Regions from separate parts of the Kitasatospora sp. NPDC059146 genome, predicted to be linked through region 2. Evidence: riboswitches for the same ligand, from Rfam matches in the RefSeq annotation. Region 2 holds a riboswitch; each other region holds the start of a gene.
What was found. A riboswitch is a leader RNA that binds a small molecule or an ion and turns the genes downstream of it on or off. The one in region 2 is predicted to bind cyclic di-AMP.
Positions count from the first base shown of each region.

Region 1: another riboswitch for cyclic di-AMP. It lies ahead of ACFXPX_RS36035 (NlpC/P60 family protein); the one in region 2 lies ahead of ACFXPX_RS26220 (peptidoglycan DD-metalloendopeptidase family protein).
Region 3: another riboswitch for cyclic di-AMP. It lies ahead of ACFXPX_RS35525 (hypothetical protein); the one in region 2 lies ahead of ACFXPX_RS26220 (peptidoglycan DD-metalloendopeptidase family protein).
Region 4: another riboswitch for cyclic di-AMP. It lies ahead of ACFXPX_RS38415 (transglycosylase family protein); the one in region 2 lies ahead of ACFXPX_RS26220 (peptidoglycan DD-metalloendopeptidase family protein).

Region 1 covers NZ_JBHZCY010000130.1:11,055-15,847, forward strand. The annotation lists gene ACFXPX_RS36025 (NYN domain-containing protein) at 1-816, shown strand, start outside; gene ACFXPX_RS36030 (NlpC/P60 family protein) at 1,038-2,072, shown strand; cyclic di-AMP (ydaO/yuaA leader) riboswitch at 2,412-2,567, shown strand; gene ACFXPX_RS36035 (NlpC/P60 family protein) at 2,578-3,693, shown strand; gene ACFXPX_RS36040 (NlpC/P60 family protein) at 3,920-4,793, shown strand, end outside.
Region 2 covers NZ_JBHZCY010000068.1:7,702-12,494, forward strand. The annotation lists gene purB (adenylosuccinate lyase) at 1-340, shown strand, start outside; gene ACFXPX_RS26215 (MFS transporter) at 348-1,889, opposite strand; cyclic di-AMP (ydaO/yuaA leader) riboswitch at 2,202-2,384, shown strand; gene ACFXPX_RS26220 (peptidoglycan DD-metalloendopeptidase family protein) at 2,387-3,352, shown strand; gene ACFXPX_RS26225 (DUF2470 domain-containing protein) at 3,612-4,337, opposite strand; gene ACFXPX_RS26230 (RidA family protein) at 4,528-4,793, opposite strand, start outside.
Region 3 covers NZ_JBHZCY010000126.1:3,413-8,205, forward strand. The annotation lists gene ACFXPX_RS35515 (IclR family transcriptional regulator) at 1-208, shown strand, start outside; gene ACFXPX_RS35520 (hypothetical protein) at 380-988, shown strand; gene ACFXPX_RS35525 (hypothetical protein) at 1,069-2,409, opposite strand; cyclic di-AMP (ydaO/yuaA leader) riboswitch at 2,417-2,524, opposite strand; gene ACFXPX_RS35530 (MoaF N-terminal domain-containing protein) at 2,969-3,298, shown strand; gene ACFXPX_RS35535 (alpha/beta hydrolase) at 3,372-4,532, opposite strand.
Region 4 covers NZ_JBHZCY010000152.1:6,650-11,442, forward strand. The annotation lists gene ACFXPX_RS38405 (septum formation initiator family protein) at 1-156, opposite strand, end outside; gene eno (phosphopyruvate hydratase) at 320-1,606, opposite strand; gene ACFXPX_RS38415 (transglycosylase family protein) at 1,887-2,669, opposite strand; cyclic di-AMP (ydaO/yuaA leader) riboswitch at 2,671-2,841, opposite strand; gene ACFXPX_RS38420 (cytochrome P450) at 3,051-4,352, opposite strand; gene ACFXPX_RS38425 (SDR family NAD(P)-dependent oxidoreductase) at 4,655-4,793, shown strand, end outside.

The sequences.
Region 1 (4,793 bases), on a different contig from region 2:
CGGCGGGAGGCCGAGTCGCTGCGCAAGAAGGTGCGGTCGCTGGAGAGCGACACCCGGCGGGCGCAGGCCGAGACCCGGCGGGTGACCGGGGAGCTGGAGGCGGCGCGGGCGCAGGCCACCGGGGAGCGCAGCGCGGCCGAGTCCGAGGCGCGGCGGCTGCGGCACCGGGTGTCCGAACTGGAGACCGCGGTCGAGCAGGGCCGCCGCTCGGCCCGGGAGGGCCGCAGCGTCGAGGACATGCGGCTGCGGCTGCTGCTGGACACCGTGCTGCAGTCGGCGCAGGGCCTCCAGCGGGAGCTGGCGCTGCCGGTCTCCCAGCTCCGCCCGGCGGACCTGGTGGAGGCGGTGGTGCCGGGGTCGGCCTCGCCGCACGACGTGGCCCGGCGCGGCCTGGCCGAGGACGACCCGGCGCTGCTGGACCAGTTGCTGGCGATCCCCCAGGTGCACCTGGTGGTGGACGGCTACAACGTGACCAAGACCGGGTACCCGGCGCTGCCGCTGGAGCAGCAGCGGATCCGGCTGCTGGGCGGGCTGGCGATGCTGGCCCAGCGCACCCAGGCGGAGGTCACCTGTGTGTTCGACGGGCAGGACCTGGACGTACCGGTCATCATGGCGCCGCCGCGCGGGGTGCGGGTACGGTTCAGCCGGACCGGCGAGACCGCGGACGAGCTGATCCGCCGTCTGGTCCGGGCCGAGCCGCAGGGCCGTCCGGTGGTGGTGGTCTCCACCGACCGGGAGGTCGCGGAGGGCGTGCGGAAGGCGGGTGCGCGCCCGGTGGCCTCGGTGCTGCTGCTGAACCGGCTGGCCCGGCCCTGAGCCGGCCCCGAGCCGGGTCGGAGTCGGGATGGGGGCTGTGACGGCAGGTCAGTGGGGCTTCCGTGCGGGTGTGCGGATCCGGTGAAGTCAGTGGGGGAACCGGAGTTCACGCCTTCGGGGGAGTGGCAAAACGGGTAGATCTTCACTAGGGTCTGGCGTCAAACCTATTTTCCGGAATCTCACCTGATCAGGTGAGTCCGATGGAAGAAGGAGCCGGTCCCTTGGCCTCCCACCGCCGTCCCAAGCAGCCGAGCCGCGCGCGGGTCTCCGTGCTCACCGCTGCTGCTGCGACCGCGGTCGCCCTCTCCGCCCAGGTCGCCGCGCATGCCGCGCCGCAGCCGAACAAGAGTGACGTCAAGGCGCAGATCGACCAGCTCCAGCAGGAGCAGGAGCAGGCGGCCGAGAAGTACAACGGCGCCAAGGAGCGCTCCGACCAGCTCCGCAAGCAGGCCGACCAGCTCCAGGACCAGGTGGCCCGCAGCCAGGACCAGATGAGCCAGCTCCAGGTGGGCCTGGCCCAGGTCGCGGGCGAGCAGTACCGCACCGGCGGCATCGACCCGTCCGTCCAGCTGATGCTCTCCTCCGACCCGTCCGGCTACCTGGACAAGGCGTCGAGCGTCCAGCAGGCCAGCACCACCCAGACCGAGGCGCTCAAGGGCCTGCTCGACCAGCAGCGCCGGCTGGACCAGGAGAAGGCCGAGGCGGCCGCCGTGCTCGCCTCCCTGGACTCCACCACCAAGGACCTCAACCAGGCCAAGGCGGACGTCAACACCAAGTTGAAGACCGCCCAGGACCTGCTGAACTCGCTCAGCGCCGCCGACCGGGCCGCGCTCCGGGCCCAGCAGCAGCAGGACGACCGCGCCTCCCGCGGCGCCGACCGGGTCGACCTCAGCAACCTGCCGCCGGCCAGCGGCTACGCCGCCGTGGCGGTGGCCAAGGCGATGAGCAAGCAGGGTTCGCCGTACGTGTGGGGCGCCACCGGGCCCTCCACCTTCGACTGCTCGGGCCTGATGGTCTGGGCGTACGGCCAGGCCGGCGTCTCGCTGCCGCGCACCTCGCAGGAGCAGGGCCACATCGGGACCGCCGTGACGCTGGCCACCGCCCAGCCGGGTGACCTGGTGATCTACGGCGGCGACATGCACCACGTCGGGATGTACATCGGCAACGGCATGGTGGTCCACGCGCCGCACACCGGTGACGTGGTGAAGGTGATGAAGGCCGACGCGATGTCGATCAACACGATCCGCCGGATCTGACGCTCCGGTACCTCCCCGAGGGGCCGGTTCCGGCCCTGTGATCCGCGCCACCTCCGGTCGGGGGTGGCGCTCCGGGTTTGCGGACCGGGCGGGCCGGAGGGTGAGAGTCGATCAGCTTTGCGTGCGCCGGTGATCACCATCAGTCATTTTCACAAAAGAACATGGGTAATCTTCCGTCTTTTTTCTGACAAGGATTTGAACGGATCACGGTTCAGTTACTAGGGTCGTGCTCCGAACCACCGCACAGTCGATCACCCAGCCTGGGTGGCGGCGGTGGTTACCGCCGAGTTCGCGAAACAGCGGGGCAGGTCGAAGCGACTGCCCGACAGGGGAGCCCAGTAGTCGGGGGCGCTGTGGAGCGGAGCCGGGGAACCACACGTTCCTCCGGGGTGAATCGGCGCCAGGTCGGCCGTAGGTGAGGCCGGTGAGGCGTCGTAGGGCATGCTTCCGGCCCGAACCCGTCAGCTCACCCGGTAGGCGGCGTAGGAAGAAGGAGTCCGCCTTCGTGGCGTCCCATCGTCGTCCCAAGCCCGCCAGCCGTACCCGCGTCTCGATCCTGACCGGTTTCGCCGCCGCCGCCGTCGCGCTCTCCGCGCAGTCCGGCGCGCACGCCGACCCGCAGCCGACCAAGGACCAGGTCAAGGAGCAGGTCGACCAGCTCAACGAGCAGGCCGAGCAGGCGACCGAGAAGTACAACGCCGCGCAGGAGAAGCAGCAGGAGCTGGAGAAGCAGGTCTCCGGCCTCCAGGACCAGGTGGCCCGCCAGCAGGCCCAGGTGACCGACCTCCAGGGCGGCCTGGCCGAGATCGCCGGCGAGCAGTACCGCAACGGGGGCATATCCCCGACGGTCCAGCTGATGTTCTCCTCCAGCCCGGACAACTTCCTCAACCAGGCCGGCGCGCTGAACCAGGCGGGCAGCACCCAGAAGAACCAGCTCAAGCAGCTCCAGGACCAGCAGCGCAAGCTGGACCAGGACCGCACCGAGGCCCAGGGCAAGCTCGGCGAGCTGGAGTCCACGACCCAGCAGCTGAAGGCCTCCAAGGACGAGGTCCAGAACAAGCTCAAGGCCGCCCAGGACCTGCTCAACACGCTGACCGAGCAGGAGCGCCAGGCGATCAAGGCGGCCGAGGACAAGGCCGCCGCCGACGCCAAGGCCAAGGCGGACGCCGCCGCGAAGGCCGCCGCCCCGGACCGCGCCTCGCGCGACAGCAGCCGCAGCGACCTCGGCTCGGGCTCCACCGCCGCGCCGGTCAAGATCGCCCCGGGCAGTTCGCACGGTGCCGCCGCGCTGGCCGCCGCCGCCACCAAGGTCGGCAGCCCGTACGTCTGGGGCGCCACCGGCCCCAGCTCCTTCGACTGCTCCGGCCTGATGGTCTGGGCGTTCAACCAGGCCGGGGTGTCGCTGCCGCGCACCTCGCAGGAGCAGGCCGGCGCCGGCACCCGGATCGGCTCGGACATCTCCCAGGCCCAGCCCGGCGACATGCTGATCTTCTACGGCGACGCCCACCACGTCGGCATCTACGCGGGCAACGGCCAGGTGCTGCACGCTCCCAAGCCGGGTGCGTCGGTGCGCTACGAGGCCGTCTCCAACATGCCGCTGGCCTCCATCGTGCGGGTCTGATCCCCGGCCACGCGTTCACGGGCCCGGTCCTCCGTCACGGAGGGCCGGGCCTGCGGCTTTTCCGGCGGCTCGACCTGGTGTCCGATTAGGGGTCAAATATTCGGGTCGGTAGGGGTTTGGACTCACTTGCCCGGACTCGCTAACGTCTGCCACCGGACTCCCGCTCGACGGCCGCCCACCGGGGCGCGGCCGCGGGGCCGCGCCGCAGGACTGGAGCCGTTGCCGCATGCCCGTGCACCGTCGTTCCCAACTGCTCGCCCGTGCGCTGGTACTGACCGCGGCCGCCACCACGGCCCTGGGTGTGGCGACCGCCGGCAGCGCCCAGGCCGCCCCCGGGGCGCCGGACGCGCCCGACCGCAAGGACGTCAAGGCCCAGGTCGAGCAGCTGTACGACGAGGCCGAACAGGCCTCGGAGAAGTACAACGCCGCGCAGGAGGCGCAGAAGCGGCTGCTGGGCGAGACCACGATCCTCCAGGGCGAGGTCGCCGCCGCCCAGGAGCAGCTCAACGAGCTGCGCGGGGACCTCGCCACGGTCGCCGGGGCCGAGTACCGGGGCGGCGGGATGACCCAGACCGCCCAGCTGATGCTCTCCAGCGACCCGGAGGCCTACCTCACCCGCGCCCGCACCCTCGGCCAGGCCGCCGAGCGCCAGCAGGAGACCCTGCACGAGCTGGTCACCCGTCAGCGCCGGCTCGACCAGCGGCGCACCGAGACCGCCGCCAAGCTCGCCGAACTGGACGAGGCCCGCCGCTCGCTCGCCGAGAACAAGCAGCAGATCCAGCAGCGCCTCGCCAAGGCGCAGAAGCTGCTCAACAGCCTGGGCGCCGTCGAGCGGAACCGGATGGTCGCCCAGGACGCCCGGGAGGCCGAGCAGCGCGCCACCCGCGGTACCGACCGGCTGGACCTCGGCAACGCCCCGGCCGCCTCCGAGCGCGGGGCGGCCGCGCTGGCCGCCGCGGTGCGGATGGTCGGCTCGCCCTACGTCTACGGATCCACCGGGCCGCGTGCCTTCGACTGTTCCGGTCTGATGTACTACAGCTGGCGGCAGGCCGGAGTGACCCTGCCGCGGACCTCGCAGGCCCAGGCGTACGCCGGGCAGC
Region 2 (4,793 bases):
GCTGGACCGCTACCTGCCGTTCCTGGCCACCACCAAGGTGCTGATGGGCGCGGTGCGTGCGGGCGTCGGCCGGGAGACCGGCCACGAGGTCATCAAGGAGCACGCCGTCGCCTCGGCGCTGGCGATGCGCGCCGGCGCCCGGGAGAACGAGCTGCTGGACCGCCTCGCCGCCGACGAGCGGATCCCGCTGGACCGGGCCGGGCTGGACGCGCTGCTCGCCGACCGGCTGTCCTTCACCGGTGCGGCCGGGGCGCAGGTCGCCGAGGTCGTCCGACAGGTGGAGGCCGTCGCGGCGGCCTACCCGGAGGCGGCCAAGTACGCCCCCGGCGACATCCTCTGACGAGGAGTCAGTTCTCTGACGAGGGCCCTGCCGCCGTTCCGGTGGCGGGGCCCTCGCGCGTCCGGGGGCGGCCCGGGTCGAGCGGCGGGGTGGTGGTGGCGCAGGGCCAGTCGCAGTTCGGCTCGGCCACCGGGTGCTCCTCCTCCGGCGCCAGCACATTGCCCCGGACGGTGGCGAAGGCGATCAGCCCGCCGGCGGCCAGCAGCCCCGCGCAGATCAGCATCGCGGTGTGGAAGGCGGAGTCCACCGCGGAGGGCACCCGGTAGGCGTCGCCGCTCAGTCCGGCCAGGGCCGGCAGGGCGGCGACCGCGAGCAGGCCCGCCGCGCGGGCGGCGGCGTTGTTGACGCCGCTGGCGATGCCCGCGTGCCGCACCTCGACGGCGGCCAGCACGGTGGCGGTCAGCGGGGCGACCAGCAGCGTCATCCCGGAGCCCATCACCGCGACCGCGGGCAGCACGTCCGCCCAGTAGGAGGAGCCGGGGCCGGTGCGCAGCATCAGCAGCACCCCGACGGCGCACAGCAGCGGGCCGACGGTGAGCGGGACGCGCGGGCCGATCCGCTTGCCGAGCCGTCCGGCGCGCGCGGACAGGGTCAGCATCAGCACCGTGATCGGCACCAGGGCGAAGCCGGAGACCAGCGGGGAGAAGCCCGAGACGATCTGCAGCTGCACCACCAGCAGGAAGAAGACCCCGCTGAACGCCGCGTAGACGCAGAGGGTGACCAGGTTCACGGCGGTGAACAGCCGGGAGGAGAACAGGCCGAGCGGCAGCATCGGGTCGGGCGTGCGCCGCTCGACGGCCACGAAGGCGGCGGCCAGCAGCAGGCCGATCGCACCGGTGACCCAGACGGCGGGGGACAGTCCCTCCCCGGCGGCGGTGAGCGCGTAGGTGACGGCGCCGAGCGCGAGGGCGGCGAGCAGGGCGCCGGGCACGTCGAAGCGGCCGGCGGCGGACTCGTCCCGGCTCTCCGGGACGTAACGGGAGGTCGCCGCGATCACGGCGGCGGCCAGCGGCAGGTTCAGCAGGAAGATCCAGCGCCAGCCCGGGCCGTCCACCAGCCAGCCGCCGAGGAAGGGGCCGACGGCCGCCGACACCCCGCCCAGGCCGGACCAGAGGCCGACCGCCGCCGAGCGGTCGTCCGGGTGGAAGACCGCCTGGAGCATGGCCAGCGAGCCCGGGGTGAGCAGCGCGCCGCCGATGCCCTGGACGGCGCGGGCGGCGATCAGCACGTGGATGGTCGGGGCCGCGGCGCAGGCCGCGGAGGCGACGGCGAACCAGACCACGCCGATCAGGAAGACCCGGCGCCGTCCGTAGCGGTCGCCGAGGGCGCCGCCGAGCAGGATCAGGCCGGCCAGGGTGAGCAGATAGGCGTTCAGGGTCCATTGCAGGGAGGCGAGGGAGGCGCCGAGGTCGGCGCCGATCCGGGGCAGGGCGACGTTGACGACGGTGCCGTCGAGCATCGCCATGCTGGAGCCGAGCACCGTCGCGAGGAGTACCCAGCGGCCCTGCGCGGTGCCCAGGCGCAGAGTGCCGGCTTGAGAGGTGGCCACGGGCCGAATCCTGCGCCCGCCGGGGCGTACGTGACAAGGGTCACCGGGTGGTGTGTCGGTCGGTGGCGGTGCGTGAACGGACGGTCGCACGGGGGTGGTCCCGGCGGCGCAGGGTGGTGGATCAGTGGCGCCGGGTGAATGGATCGTGCACGGAGCGTGCAAGGGATCATTCGGAGGGTGACGGGGCCGCGGGGGTTGTTGCCGATTCAAGAGATCGACATTGCTTCACCCGAACGGATGAGTTTTAGTTCAGCGACCGCCCGGCCAGTCCGGACGGATCCACCGGGTGGAACGCCGAGTCCTGCCGCTGCCCGGTGGCTCGCACCGAACTCTGTACGGCAGGAGCGGGGGACCCACAGGTAAGTCGCCGGACCGGAGTTCGCGCCTTTTCGGGCGCGGACCACCAGGGCCGGCTTGGGGTGAAGCCGCACATGCGGCCGGGCAACTCCAGCCCGAACCCGACAGCTCACCTCGCAGGCGTCGGAGAGGAAAATTCCATGCCTGCACAGGCTCGTCGTATCGCCCTGCCCCGTGCCGCCCGCATCGGCATCGCCACCGCCGTCACCGGGGCCTCGTTCGTCCTGCCGCTCGTGACCGCGATGAGCGCCCAGGCGCACACCGCCCCGGCGGCCACCACCGCCCCGGCCGCTTCCGGGGCCGCCGCTCCGGCTGCCGCCCCGGCCGCCCAGCAGAGCTACCGCGTCGTCAGCGGTGACACCCTGTCGAAGATCGCCGACGCCAAGAACGTCGAGGGCGGCTGGCACGCGCTGTACGAGCAGAACCGCTCGGTGGTCGGCGCCGACCCGAACCTGATCTTCCCCGGTCAGCAGCTGGCCCTCGCCGGTCACGCCGCCGCTCCGGCGAAGCCTGCCGCCCCGGCCAAGCCGGCCGCTCCGGCGAAGTCCGCCGCGCCGGTCACCCAGGACACCTCCGCTGCCGCGGACTCCCAGGTGCAGGTCCGGACCGAGGCCGCCAAGCCCGGCGCCCAGGTGCAGACCCAGGTTCAGACCGCCGCCCCGGCCCAGGCCGTGACCGCGGCCCCGGTCGCCGCCACCTCCGGCTACGTCGCCCCGCTCGCCAACCCCGTGCTGGGCGAGGCCTACGGCGTGGCCGGCTCGATGTGGGCCTCCGGCCACCACACCGGCCAGGACTTCGTCGCCTCCACCGGCACCCCGCTGCGCGCCGTCGCCAACGGTGTCGTGGTGAAGGCCGGCAGCGACGGCGCCTACGGCAACGAGGTCGAGATCAAGCTCGCCGACGGCAAGTACGCCCAGTACGCGCACCTGTCCTCGATCGGCGTGAGCGTCGGTCAGACCGTCACCGCCGGCCAGCAGCTCGGTCTCTCCGGTGCGACCGGCAACGTGACCGGCCCGCACCTGCACTTCGAGATCCGTACCGGTTCCGAGTACGGCTCGGACATCGACCCGGTCGCCTACCTGCGGGCGCACGGCGTCGCGCTCTGACCCTCCGGGTCCTTCCGCAGGAACGTGTGAACCACCGCTGGTGCGGGGCGAATCGACGCCCGGGATGGTCATGTCGGGTGACCGCTCGACCGGGTGATCGCCGCACCGGTGGACCTGGGCGCGGGACACGCCCAAGGCCGGCCCGGCCGTACGGGACAACCTCTCGTACGGCCGGGCCGGCCGCTGCCGTTTTCCGCTCGGTCGTCGTGGTCCACGGGTACGTCTCGTATTCGCGCTGACTGCGCCGACTGCGGCGGCGTCAGGTGCGGCGGGCCGGGAGGCCGTGTTCGGCGGCGGCCATCAGGTCGTGCATCCGGTGGCCGAAGTCCTCGGTGTCGCGGGCGGGTTCGGGGAAGACCAGGCGGACGTCGCGGTGGCCGTGCGAGTGGTCCAGGCGCAGCACCAGGCCGTGGCGGTCCAGGGCGAGCGGGCGGACGGCCGGGCCGTGGGTGAGCAGCGCCGGGTCGAGCAGCCGGGTGAGCAGGTCGAGGGCGTCGGCGTGGTCGTCGGCCAGGTGGGTGAGCAGGGCGGCCTCGTGACGGGCCAGCGGGTCGGGGGCGGCGAGGGAGAGGTCGGCGGCGGTGAGCGCGCCGGTGCCGTACGGGGTGGCGAGGACGGCGTGGGCGACGTCGACCCGCAGGTGGACGCTGAGGCCGTCGTCGGCGAGGTGGGCCAGGTGCAGCCGGCCGGCCAGGGTGAGTCGGCCGCGGATGCGGTCGCGGACGGCCACGGGGGAGACGTCGGTGACGTCGAGCACGACGGCCAGGCCGTCGGTGGCGGTGGCGCCGGCGAGGGCCGCGACGAGCGGGGCGTCCAGCGGGGCGCGCAGGCGCAGCCGGGAGCCGTGGACGGAGACCGGGGTGTCCAGGTCGTGGTGCTCGCCGAGGGCGCGGACGGTGAGCGAGGAGGTCGCGCTGAGCAGGCTGCGGACCCGCTCGGCGGTGGTGGGCTCGGGCACCTCGGCGTCACCGGCGGTGATGCTCATGAACGGACCTCCTGTTGGTTAGGTGAGGCTAACCTAATGTCCCCCTGGAGGTGTGGCAAGTGGGCGGGCGGTGGCGCGGCGGCGTGGCGGGGAGGGGATGCGCCGAGGGCCCGGACGCGTTGGTGGCGTCCGGGCCCTCGGGGTGTCGCGGCGGCGGGTCGGGCCGTCAGGCGGTCAGGCGGTCAGGTGGTCAGCCGATGACGGCCTGGGCGTCGATCTCCACCAGCATCGGCTCCTGCGGCAGTTCGACGAAGATCGTGGTGCGGCACGGCTTCACCCCGCCGGGCTTGACGTTCTCCTCGATGAACTCGGCGTAGACCTCGTTCATCAGCGGGAAGTCGGCGCGCTTGGTGAGGTAGACGCGGAACATCACCACGTCCTCGATGGTGGCGCCGCCGGCCTCGACGATGGCCTTGACGTTCTCCAGGGTGCGGCGGGTCTGCGCCTTCACGTCGC
Region 3 (4,793 bases), on a different contig from region 2:
GCGCGGGTACGTGGTGGACGACCAGGAGCAGGAGATCGGCGTCCGCTGCATTGCGCTCGCCGTCCCGGGCGCGCCGACGCCCACCGCGCTCTCCGTCTCCGGCCCGGAGGCCCGGATCCGGGCGCTGGAGGAGCAGGCGGGGGCGTCCGCACTGGTGCCGGTGATGCACCAGATCGCGGCCCGGCTGGGGCAGGTCCTGGCGCCATGACGTTCCGTCAACCCCTTTCAGGCGAACGGTAGATCCGGCGAGGACCGGTGCCCGCCGTTCGAGTGGCGGCGGGCGAGTTGTGCCGCTATCGCGGCCACGGCTCGGACACCCTGGTGCGGGCGCGGCCCGCGACAGCGCGGGCCGCCGGAGCGTGGGAGCAGGGTGGACGGCGTGGAGCAGCACGGAGTACGGGGCGGCGCGGGGCGCAGGAGGTTCGGCCGGGCCGGATTGCTGGCGGCGGTGACGGCGGGCTGCGCGGTGGCCTCACTGGCCGCCGGGCCCTCCTGGGCGGTGCGGCACCCGGTGCCGCGCCCGGATCTGGGGACCGTCGCGCCGGGGGCGCCCGAGGCGTCCACTCTGCCCGCCGTGGTCGCCAAGACGTCCCGCTCCCACCTGGAGGTGGTCCGGATCGACCCGGATCCGGCGCCGCCCGGCGGCGCCACCACCATCCACGCCTTCGTCGCCAATCTCGGCCCGGACACCACCGCCTCACCGCTCACGATCACGGTCACCCTGCCGAACGGGGTGACCCCGGAGGGCCCGTACTTCCCCGACAACTGCGCGGTCATCTCGCGCGGCAGGCAGGTGCGCTGCGTGTTCGGTCCCGGACTGCCGGACGGGCGCAGCGTGACCGCCCTCGTCCCGGTCCGGCTCTCCGACGACCTGGAGCTCGGGATCCTGGAGGGCGGCTCGGTCGAGGTGCGCAGCGCGGACGACCCCGGCGGCAGGGGTCACCGGGAGGAGTTCGACATCAAGGTCGTCGAGACGGCGGGCGACTGACGCGACGGATCGCCCCACCGGTCACCGGCCGCCGGCGAGCGGCTGCCGGACCTCCGGTGACCGGTGGGGCGGGCTCGTGGTTACCGGTAGACGCGGACGTAGTCGGCGGCCATGGTGATCGGGGTGTTCCCCTGCGGGGCCGGGTGGTACTTGCCGGCGCTCACCGAGAGGTTGAGGATCAGGTACGCCGAGAAGTTGGCCCCGACGCCCTTGCCGTCCGAGAACACCTTGACGCCGTTGACGTACCAGTCCACCGAGTTGGCGCCGTAGTAGGTGCCGATGGTCACCCACTGGTCGGTGCCGATGGCGCTCGCGTCGGTGTAGTAGTCGGGGTTGCCGGGGTTGACGTGGTTGGTCAGCTCCAGCAGGTTCGGGTTGTCGGGGTGGTACTCGAAGGAGTCGATCTCCCCGTTGCCGTTCTTCCAGGTCCACAGGGCGGGCCAGGCGCCGGTACCGGCGGGCAGCTTGACCCGGGTCTCGGCGTAGTCGCCGGTCTTGACCTGGAACCCCTCGGCGGAGCCCTCGGTGGTCAGGAAGCCGGTGTTCCAGGACTGCTTGCCGTTCTCCAGCGTCGGCCCGCCCGGGGTGGCGGTGAAGGTGGCGACGCCGTTCGCGACGGTGACGTTGTTCTTGTTCAGCCAGTCGAGCTTGTTGTCGTCCGGGTTGTGGTTCCCGTACTTGTACGAGGTGCTCTTGTCGCCGACCCAGCGCTGGCCCCAGTTGATCGGGCCGTTGAACTCGTCGGACCAGGTCAGCGACTTGCCGGCGATCGGGGAGGACGACGCCGGGGTCGTCGGGGTGGCCGTGGCGGTGGGGGTCGGCGTCGCGGTCGGGCTCGCGGTCGGGGACGCGGTGGGGGACGCGGTCGCGGTGGGCTTCGCCGTCGGGCTCGCGGTCGCGGTCGGGGAGGGGGTGGGCTTCGCCGTCGGGGACGGGGTCGGCGTGGGCGTACCCGTGGCCGAGACCACCAGCTGCTGCGAGGGCAGGTTGTGCCAGGCGCCGCCGAGGTCCTGCCAGAAGCCGAACTGGGTGTACGTCCCGGCGGCCAGGGTGCGGGCGGCGCTGGTGTAGGTGAGTCCGCCGGGGCAGATCTGCACGTTGCTCGCGTTGCCCGGGAAGTCCAGGTTGGTGCCGCGCGCGTCGCGGACGCCCACGCCGACGGTCTTGGCGGTGAAGCAGGACGAGGAGTGCAACGCCAGCGAGGCGGTGCCCGCCTTCCCCGCGACCATGGTGGCGGGGGCGAGGCGGTCCTGGGTGACGGTCGGGCCGGTGGCGGCCTGGGCGCCGGAGACGGACGGCAGGCCGAGCAGGCCGGCACCGGTGATGGCGAGCGCCCCGGTCGTGGCGAGGGCGGTGTTGCGGCCACGGTGGGACGGACGGGCGTGGCGGGGCGCGCGACGGCGCCGGGCAGGCTGGTGCATGGGGGTCCTCTGCCACGCCTGCGAGGTGAGCTGTCGGATTCGGGCTGCAGTTGCCCGGCCGCCTGTGGAGCGGCTTCACCCCTAGCCACGCCCCGCACGCTGGTGCGTACGGGCCGGGCGCTGACCTTGGTTCCCCCGCTCCCGTCCGCTGTGGTGCTCGGGTACTCGCCGGCGGGTGGACGGGACTCGGCGTCCCGGCGGCGGGGTCCGCGACAGCGGACGACGACTGCAGGCTAGGCAGGCCGTCCGTGGACGGACAACCTCATGGGGCCGGTTGTCGCGCAGCTCACAGTGGTGTCGATCAACGACGCTGCGTGGCGGCCGAGTTGATCAATGGAGCCGACGCCGACCCGCGGCCCCGCCGGGCCCGCCCGGGATGGGGGTCACACACGGTGCGCGGCGCGGCGGTGGCGGACCGTGTGTGACCGCCGTGGCGTGGAGCCGCCCGAGTCCGCCCCATCGGATAAATTGGAGCCCTGGGATTTTCCGCGGTGCACAAGAGCACCGGCCGGAGCCGTACGACCCGTCCCCCGTTCCAGAGAAGAGGTTCCGCCCCACCATGACCGCGTCCCTGCCCGCCTTCGCCGGCCGTACCTACGTCTTCCGGGCCGACAACGGCGCGGCCTTCCGCAACTCCTACTCGGCCGACGGCACCCGGCTGCGCTGGGAGGGCCTCGGTGAGTCGGCGGGCCAGTGGGAGGACGTGCGGCTGCACGTCGCCGAGGTCGCGCCGGAGATCTACTTCATCAGCTGGACGGAGCAGAGCGGGATCACCGTCAGTCACGTGATGGACCTCAACGCGCTGACCGTACGGGCCTTCTGGACCTTCGAGGGCGAGGGCGGCCGGGTCGGCCAGCTGCACACCGGGACGCTGGAACGGGTCGCCTGACCGGCGCCGGAACGCACCGAACCCCCGGGAGCCGAGGCTTCCGGGGGTTCGGTGCGTTCCGCGGGCGGCGCCGTCAGACGGTCTGGCCCGGGTGGCCCGGCTGGTTCGGGACCTTGAGGTGCTGGGACAGCCACTCCAGCGAGGACGGCAGCAGGGCGCTCCAGGTCTCGAAGTTGTGGCCGCCGTTCTCGAGCATGCTGTAGGAGACCTTCATCGGGCTCCTCGCGGCGTCGATGAACGCCTCGGTGTCGTGCTTGTAGTTGCCGTCGCCCTTCTTGGTGCCGGCCAGCAGCACGGAGACGTCCGGCTGCGGCATGTTCTTCAACCGCCACATCAGGTCGGCCTCGTCGCGGCGCTGCTTGCTGCCGCCGAAGAGGTCGCCGGTGGTCGGGTCGTCGGCCGCCTCGTAGTACCCGGACAGGGACACGGCGGTCGGGAAGACGTCCGGGTGGCGCATGGCCAGCTTGAGCGCGCAGTAGCCGCCGGTGGAGTTGCCCATGAAGGCCCAGGCCCGGGGGTCGGCCGAGACCCGGTAGCTGGCCTGGATCGCCGACGGGACGTCCTTGGTGAAGTACGTGTCGGACTGGGCGCCGCCCGGGATGTCCTCGCACTCGGTGTCCTGCGGCAGGGCGGGCGAGGGACGCATCAGGACCATGACGGTCGGCTGCATCCGGCCCTCCTGCAGCAGCTTGAGCGCGGCGCCCGGGTAGTTGAAGCGGGTGATCAGGTTCTCGGCGATTCCTGGGAATCCGGTGCTGACGATCACGGCCGGGAACTGCTTCTGCGCGTACTCGGGCTGGAAGTACTGCGGCGGCAGGTAGACGAAGCCCTCGGTCGACAGCCGGCTCTCCTTGCCGTCGATCCGGACCTTGCGGATCTCGCCGGACTGGCCGGGCTCACGGCCCATCGCGCCGCCGCCCTTGACCGACGCCTGGCCTATGGTCTCGACCAGCAGTCGGCCGGAGGCGTCCGCCTTGTTGTGGATGACGACCGGGCCGGTGCTGCCCGTGCCCATCAGGTCGTCCCAACTGCTGTAGAAGGCGAAGTAGTTGTTCGCCACCAGCCCGAGCGCGGCGAGCACCGCCAGCTGGGTCGCGAGCAGCGCGCCGATCCGGCCGAGCACCGCCTGCCAGCTCTTCCGGGCGAGTCTGGGCCAGAGCCAGACCGTGCCGACCATCACCACGACCGCCATCAGCACGGCCAGTGCCAGCACCTTGTGGCTCGTCAGACCCATGTTCCAGTTGCTCCCACGCCTCGAACTCCCGCCCCCTCCGCTCAGGGACATCCGAGGAGGTCACCCCGGTTCCCCCACCGGGGCGCGCGCACCAACCCTAGCGGGAGCTGGGAGGAAGCTGATCGGGGGCTGTGGGCAAGCGGCGAACAGATGACAGATTTCAACTTTCAGATAACAGATGACAGCGAACGGATAACAGATAACAGATTTCGAAAGTTGTTCTCTGTCATCTGTTCGCCGCTATCTGTTATCCGTCATCCG
Region 4 (4,793 bases), on a different contig from region 2:
CTGCTGGCGCGCGTGGTCGGCCTTCGCCCGCTGGGCGGAGATCTCGGCGCGCTGGGAGATGAACTGCCGCGTGGGGTAGGCCAGGATCGCCACCAGCGAGCAGAGCACCAGGACGAGGACGGTCGCCCGGCTCGTGAACCGAGGCCGGGCCGCCAAGCCCGGGATCCTCCAGCCAGCCATCTCCCGTATCCCCTCCTGGTCGCGACGGTGCCCCGCCGTCCACCCTACGGGGTGAGCGGCGGGGCACCGGTCAGGCGTGCGCTACCGGGGGCCTCGGGCCCCCGGGATCCGGGCCGGACGCCGCCCGGCCCGGGCGCGCTCAGCCCTCGTGCTTGAACCGCGGGAAGGCGCCGCGGCCGGCGTACTCGGCGGCGTCGTCGAGGATCTCCTCGATGCGCAGCAGCTGGTTGTACTTGGCGACGCGCTCGGAGCGGGCCGGGGCACCGGTCTTGATCTGGCCGCAGTTGGTGGCGACGGCCAGGTCGGCGATGGTGACGTCCTCGGTCTCGCCGGAGCGGTGCGACATCATGCAGCGGTAGCCGTTGCGCTGGGCCAGCTCGACGGCGTCCAGGGTCTCGGTCAGCGAGCCGATCTGGTTCACCTTCACCAGCAGCGCGTTGGCGGTGCCGGTCTCGATGCCCTTGGCCAGGCGGGCCGGGTTGGTGACGAACAGGTCGTCGCCGACCAGCTGGACCTTGTCGCCCAGCTTGACGGTCATGGCCTTCCAGCCGTCCCAGTCCGACTCGTCCAGCGGGTCCTCGATGGAGACCAGCGGGTAGGAGGCGACCAGCTCGGCGTAGTACTCGATGAGCTCGGCGGCCGACAGGGCCTTGCCCTCGAACTGGTAGGCGCCGTCCTGGAAGAACTCGGAGGCGGCGACGTCCAGGGCCAGCGCGATGTCGCGGCCGGGCACGTAGCCGGCCTTCTGGATGGCCTCGGTGATGAGGTCCAGGGCCTCGCGGTTGCTGTCCAGGTTCGGCGCGAAGCCGCCCTCGTCGCCGAGGCCGGTGGACAGGCCGCGCTCCTTCAGCACGCCCTTGAGGGTGTGGTAGACCTCGACGCCCCAGCGGACGGCCTCGGAGAAGGACTCCGCGCCGATCGGAGCGATCATGAACTCCTGGATGTCGACGTTGGAGTCCGCGTGCGAGCCGCCGTTGAGGATGTTCATCATCGGGACCGGCAGGACGTGGGCGTTCGGGCCGCCCAGGTAGCGGAACAGCGGCAGGTCGCTGGCCTCGGAGGCGGCGTGCGCGACGGCCAGCGAGACGCCCAGGATGGCGTTGGCGCCGAGCGAGGACTTGTCCGGGGTGGCGTCCAGGTCGAGCATGGCCTGGTCGATCAGGCGCTGCTCGGTGGCGTCGTAGCCGACCAGCTCCGGGCCGATCTGCTCGATGACGGCCAGGACGGCCTTCTCCACGCCCTTGCCGAAGTAGCGGTTCTTGTCGCCGTCGCGCAGTTCGAGCGCCTCGAAGGCGCCGGTCGAGGCACCCGACGGAACAGCGGCACGACCCGTGCTGCCGTCGTCGAGGCCGACCTCGACCTCGACCGTGGGGTTGCCGCGGGAGTCGAGGATTTCACGGGCTACGACGACATCGATGGACGGCACGAAGCATCTCCTTGCGGAAGCAGGGTCCGGCTGCGGGTGGTGCTGTCGGCCGGACGATTGCGGAGTCGTTACGACCAGAGCCTAACCGCCCGGGCTCCCGGGGCCACCTCGGCCCGGGCTGCGTCTCACCGTGTGGCCCGGCTACCCACCGGTAGTTCACCTGCTCGTCCCGGTGCGTCCCACCGGGGCGTCCATCGGGGCGGGCGAACGCGGACGTAGGGGGCCGCCGGGCGCGGCCCCCTACGTGTCCAGCGTGTCGTTCTCCGTGGAACGGTCCGGCTCAGCCCAGGTGCAGGACCTGGCCGGGCACGATCATGTCCGGGTTGCCGCCGACCGTGGTGCGGTTGCCGTCGTAGAGCGCCTGCCAGCCGCCGGACACGCCCTGGGCGGTGGCGATGCCCGACAGGGTGTCACCGTCCCGGACGGTGTAGTCGTGGCCGGTCGTGGCGGCCGGGGCCTGCGCGGCCCGCGGGGCGGCGTGCTTGGGGGCGTACTGCTGCGCCGACGGGGCGGCGGGCTGCTCGGCCTGCTTCGGCGCGGCGTGCTTCGGCGCGTACTGCTGGACCGGCTTCGGCTGGGCGGGCTTGGCGGCGGCCTTGGGGGCCTGCTGCTTGGGTGCCTGCTTCTGGGCCTGCTGCTTCTGCGGCTTGGCGTCCGAGGAGGTGTCCACCTGGGCCGGGGCGCCGCCCTTGCTCAGGCCCGCCTTCTGGGAGCAGACCGGCCAGGCGCCGGGGCCCTGCGAGGCGAGGACCTTCTCGGCGACGGCGATCTGCTGCCCCTTGCTGGCCTGGTTGGCCTGCGCCGCGTACGCGGTGCCGCCGTACGCCTTCCAGGTGCTGGGGGTGAACTGGAGGCCGCCGGAGAAGCCGTTGCCGGTGTTGATGCTCCAGTTGCCGCCGCTCTCGCACTGGGCGACGGAGTCCCAGACGGAGGCCGGGGCGGCGGAGGCGCCGGTGGCGGAGAGGAGCGGCAGTGCGAGTCCGACGCCGGCCACACCGGCGACGGCGATGGCCTTCTCGGCCTGGGTGCGACGGCGATGACGGCCGGTTCCAACGAACAGCATGAAGGTCCCTCTCCGCACGCCTGCGAGGTGAGCTGTCGGGTTCGGACCGGGAGGTGGCCCGGCCGCCGTCTGCGGAATCGATTCCGCGCGGGCGGCTTCACCCCGAGCCGTGGAGGAACGGCAACAAACCTGGTTCCCCCGCCCCTGCCCAGGGTTCTGGTCGGTTTCCCGTGACGCGGCGGGCAGGATTCGGCGTCCGCGCACGAGGTCCGCAGCTGCGAACTCCACGGAGACTAGACAGATCCTCAGACGAATCACAAGCTCATATCACCGACATCACACAAGAATTACGGCCCGTGTTCGATCGCCTACCAACGGCGGGGCTTTGTCCGGTTTGATGAGCGTTCATACCACCGCCGGTGGCCGGTTCCGGATGCTTCGTCAGCGTGTCGTGGCCTCAGGACGACTGTGCGGCGACCGGGGCTCCGGACTGAATTCGACCGGAAGTTCGCGCAATCCACGCATGATCAGGCCACCCCGCCAGCGCAGATTCTCCGGGCTTTCGGCCAGCCGCAGATCCGGCAGCCGGGAAAGCAGCGTGGCCAGCGCGGACCGCCCCTCCAGCCGGGCCAGCGGGGCTCCGATGCAGTAGTGGATGCCGTGCCCGAACCCCAGGTGCGGGTTGTCGCTCCGGGCCAGGTCGAGGGTGTTCTCGTCGGAGAACCTGGCCGGATCGCGGTCCGCCGCCGCCAGCACCACCAGCACCGGGTCCCCGACCGGGATCTCCACCCCGCCGATGGTCAGCGGAGCGGTCGCGAACCGCCAGGTCGCCAACTCCACCGGCCCGTCGTAGCGCAGGAGTTCCTCGATCCCGGTCTCCAGCAGCGCGGTCTCGCCGCGGGCCACCGACTCCTGCAGCAGGGCCCGCTGCCCGGGATTGCGCAGCAGCGCGTACGTCCCGTTGCCGATCAGGTTCACCGTCGTCTCGAACCCGGCGAAGAGGAGGATGAAGGCCATCGCGGCGGCCTCGTTCTCGGTCAGGTGCTCGCCGTGGTCGCTCGCCCGGATCAGGCCGGAGATCAGGTCGTCCCCGAGGTCCGCCCGCTTGCGGTGGATCAGCTCCAGCAGGTACGCCCGCATCCGCTTCACCGCCCGCCCCACGCCGCCGCGTTGGCCGCCCCCGTGCCGGATCATCATTCCGGCCCAGTCCCGGAAGTCGTCCTGGTCCTCGGAGGGAACGCCGAGCATGTCGCAGATCGCGTAGATGGGGAGCGGGAACGCGAACTCGTGGATCAGGTCCGCCGAACCGCGCTGCGCGAAGCCGTCGATCAGCCGGTCGGTGAGCTGCTGCACCCGCGGCTCGAACTCCGCCACCCGGCGCGGCGTGAACGCCTTCGACACCAGGCGGCGCAGCCGGGTGTGGTCCGGCGGGTCGATGTTCAGCAGGTGGGTCATCAGGTCCGCCTGCCGCTCCCCCGGGATGCCCACCCGGCCGGTGCGGTGCGCCTGCCCGCTGTGGTGCGCCGGGTTCTTCGAGAGCCGGCCGTCCGCGAGCGCCTGCCGGGCGTCCGCGTAGCGCGTCACCAGCCAGGCCTCCACCCCGCTCGGCAGCGTGGTGCGGTGCACCGGGGCGTGCTCGCGCAGCCAGGCGTAGGCGGGGTACGGGTCTGCGGCGAACTCCCAGGTGAAGAGCTGCGGGTCGGGCTGGGCGGCGGGCTGGGCGCCCTCGGGCTGAGCTGGCATGGGTCGACCGTAACCGCTGGACCGGAGGGGCCCGGACCACCGGCGCACGCGCCCCCGCGGCCGGCCGGAGGCCACCGCCGCGCGAACCGTCCGTGACCGGCGCGCGAGCGGAACGCCGACACTCCGTGGACGGCCCGTGGACGGTGCGTGGACGGGCCTTGGCCAGCTCTTGGCCGGGCGGCAGGCGTGAGCCTGGTCACCTGAGGGGTAATCCCTGTTGCGGAGGGTCAGGACCTGCCTACGATCCTCCGAAGTACGCGCGGGCGCCGGTGCGGTGTCGCCCGCAGGGAGGAGCTGGACCAATGACGGTCAGCGGAGCAGTCGTCGTCATCGCGGTACTCGCGGGCGGTTCGGGGGCCGACCTCGCCCGCCGGTTCACCGCGGCCGGCACCGCCGGGATGCTGATCGCCGACACCCACGTCGGCATCGCCGAGGACCTCG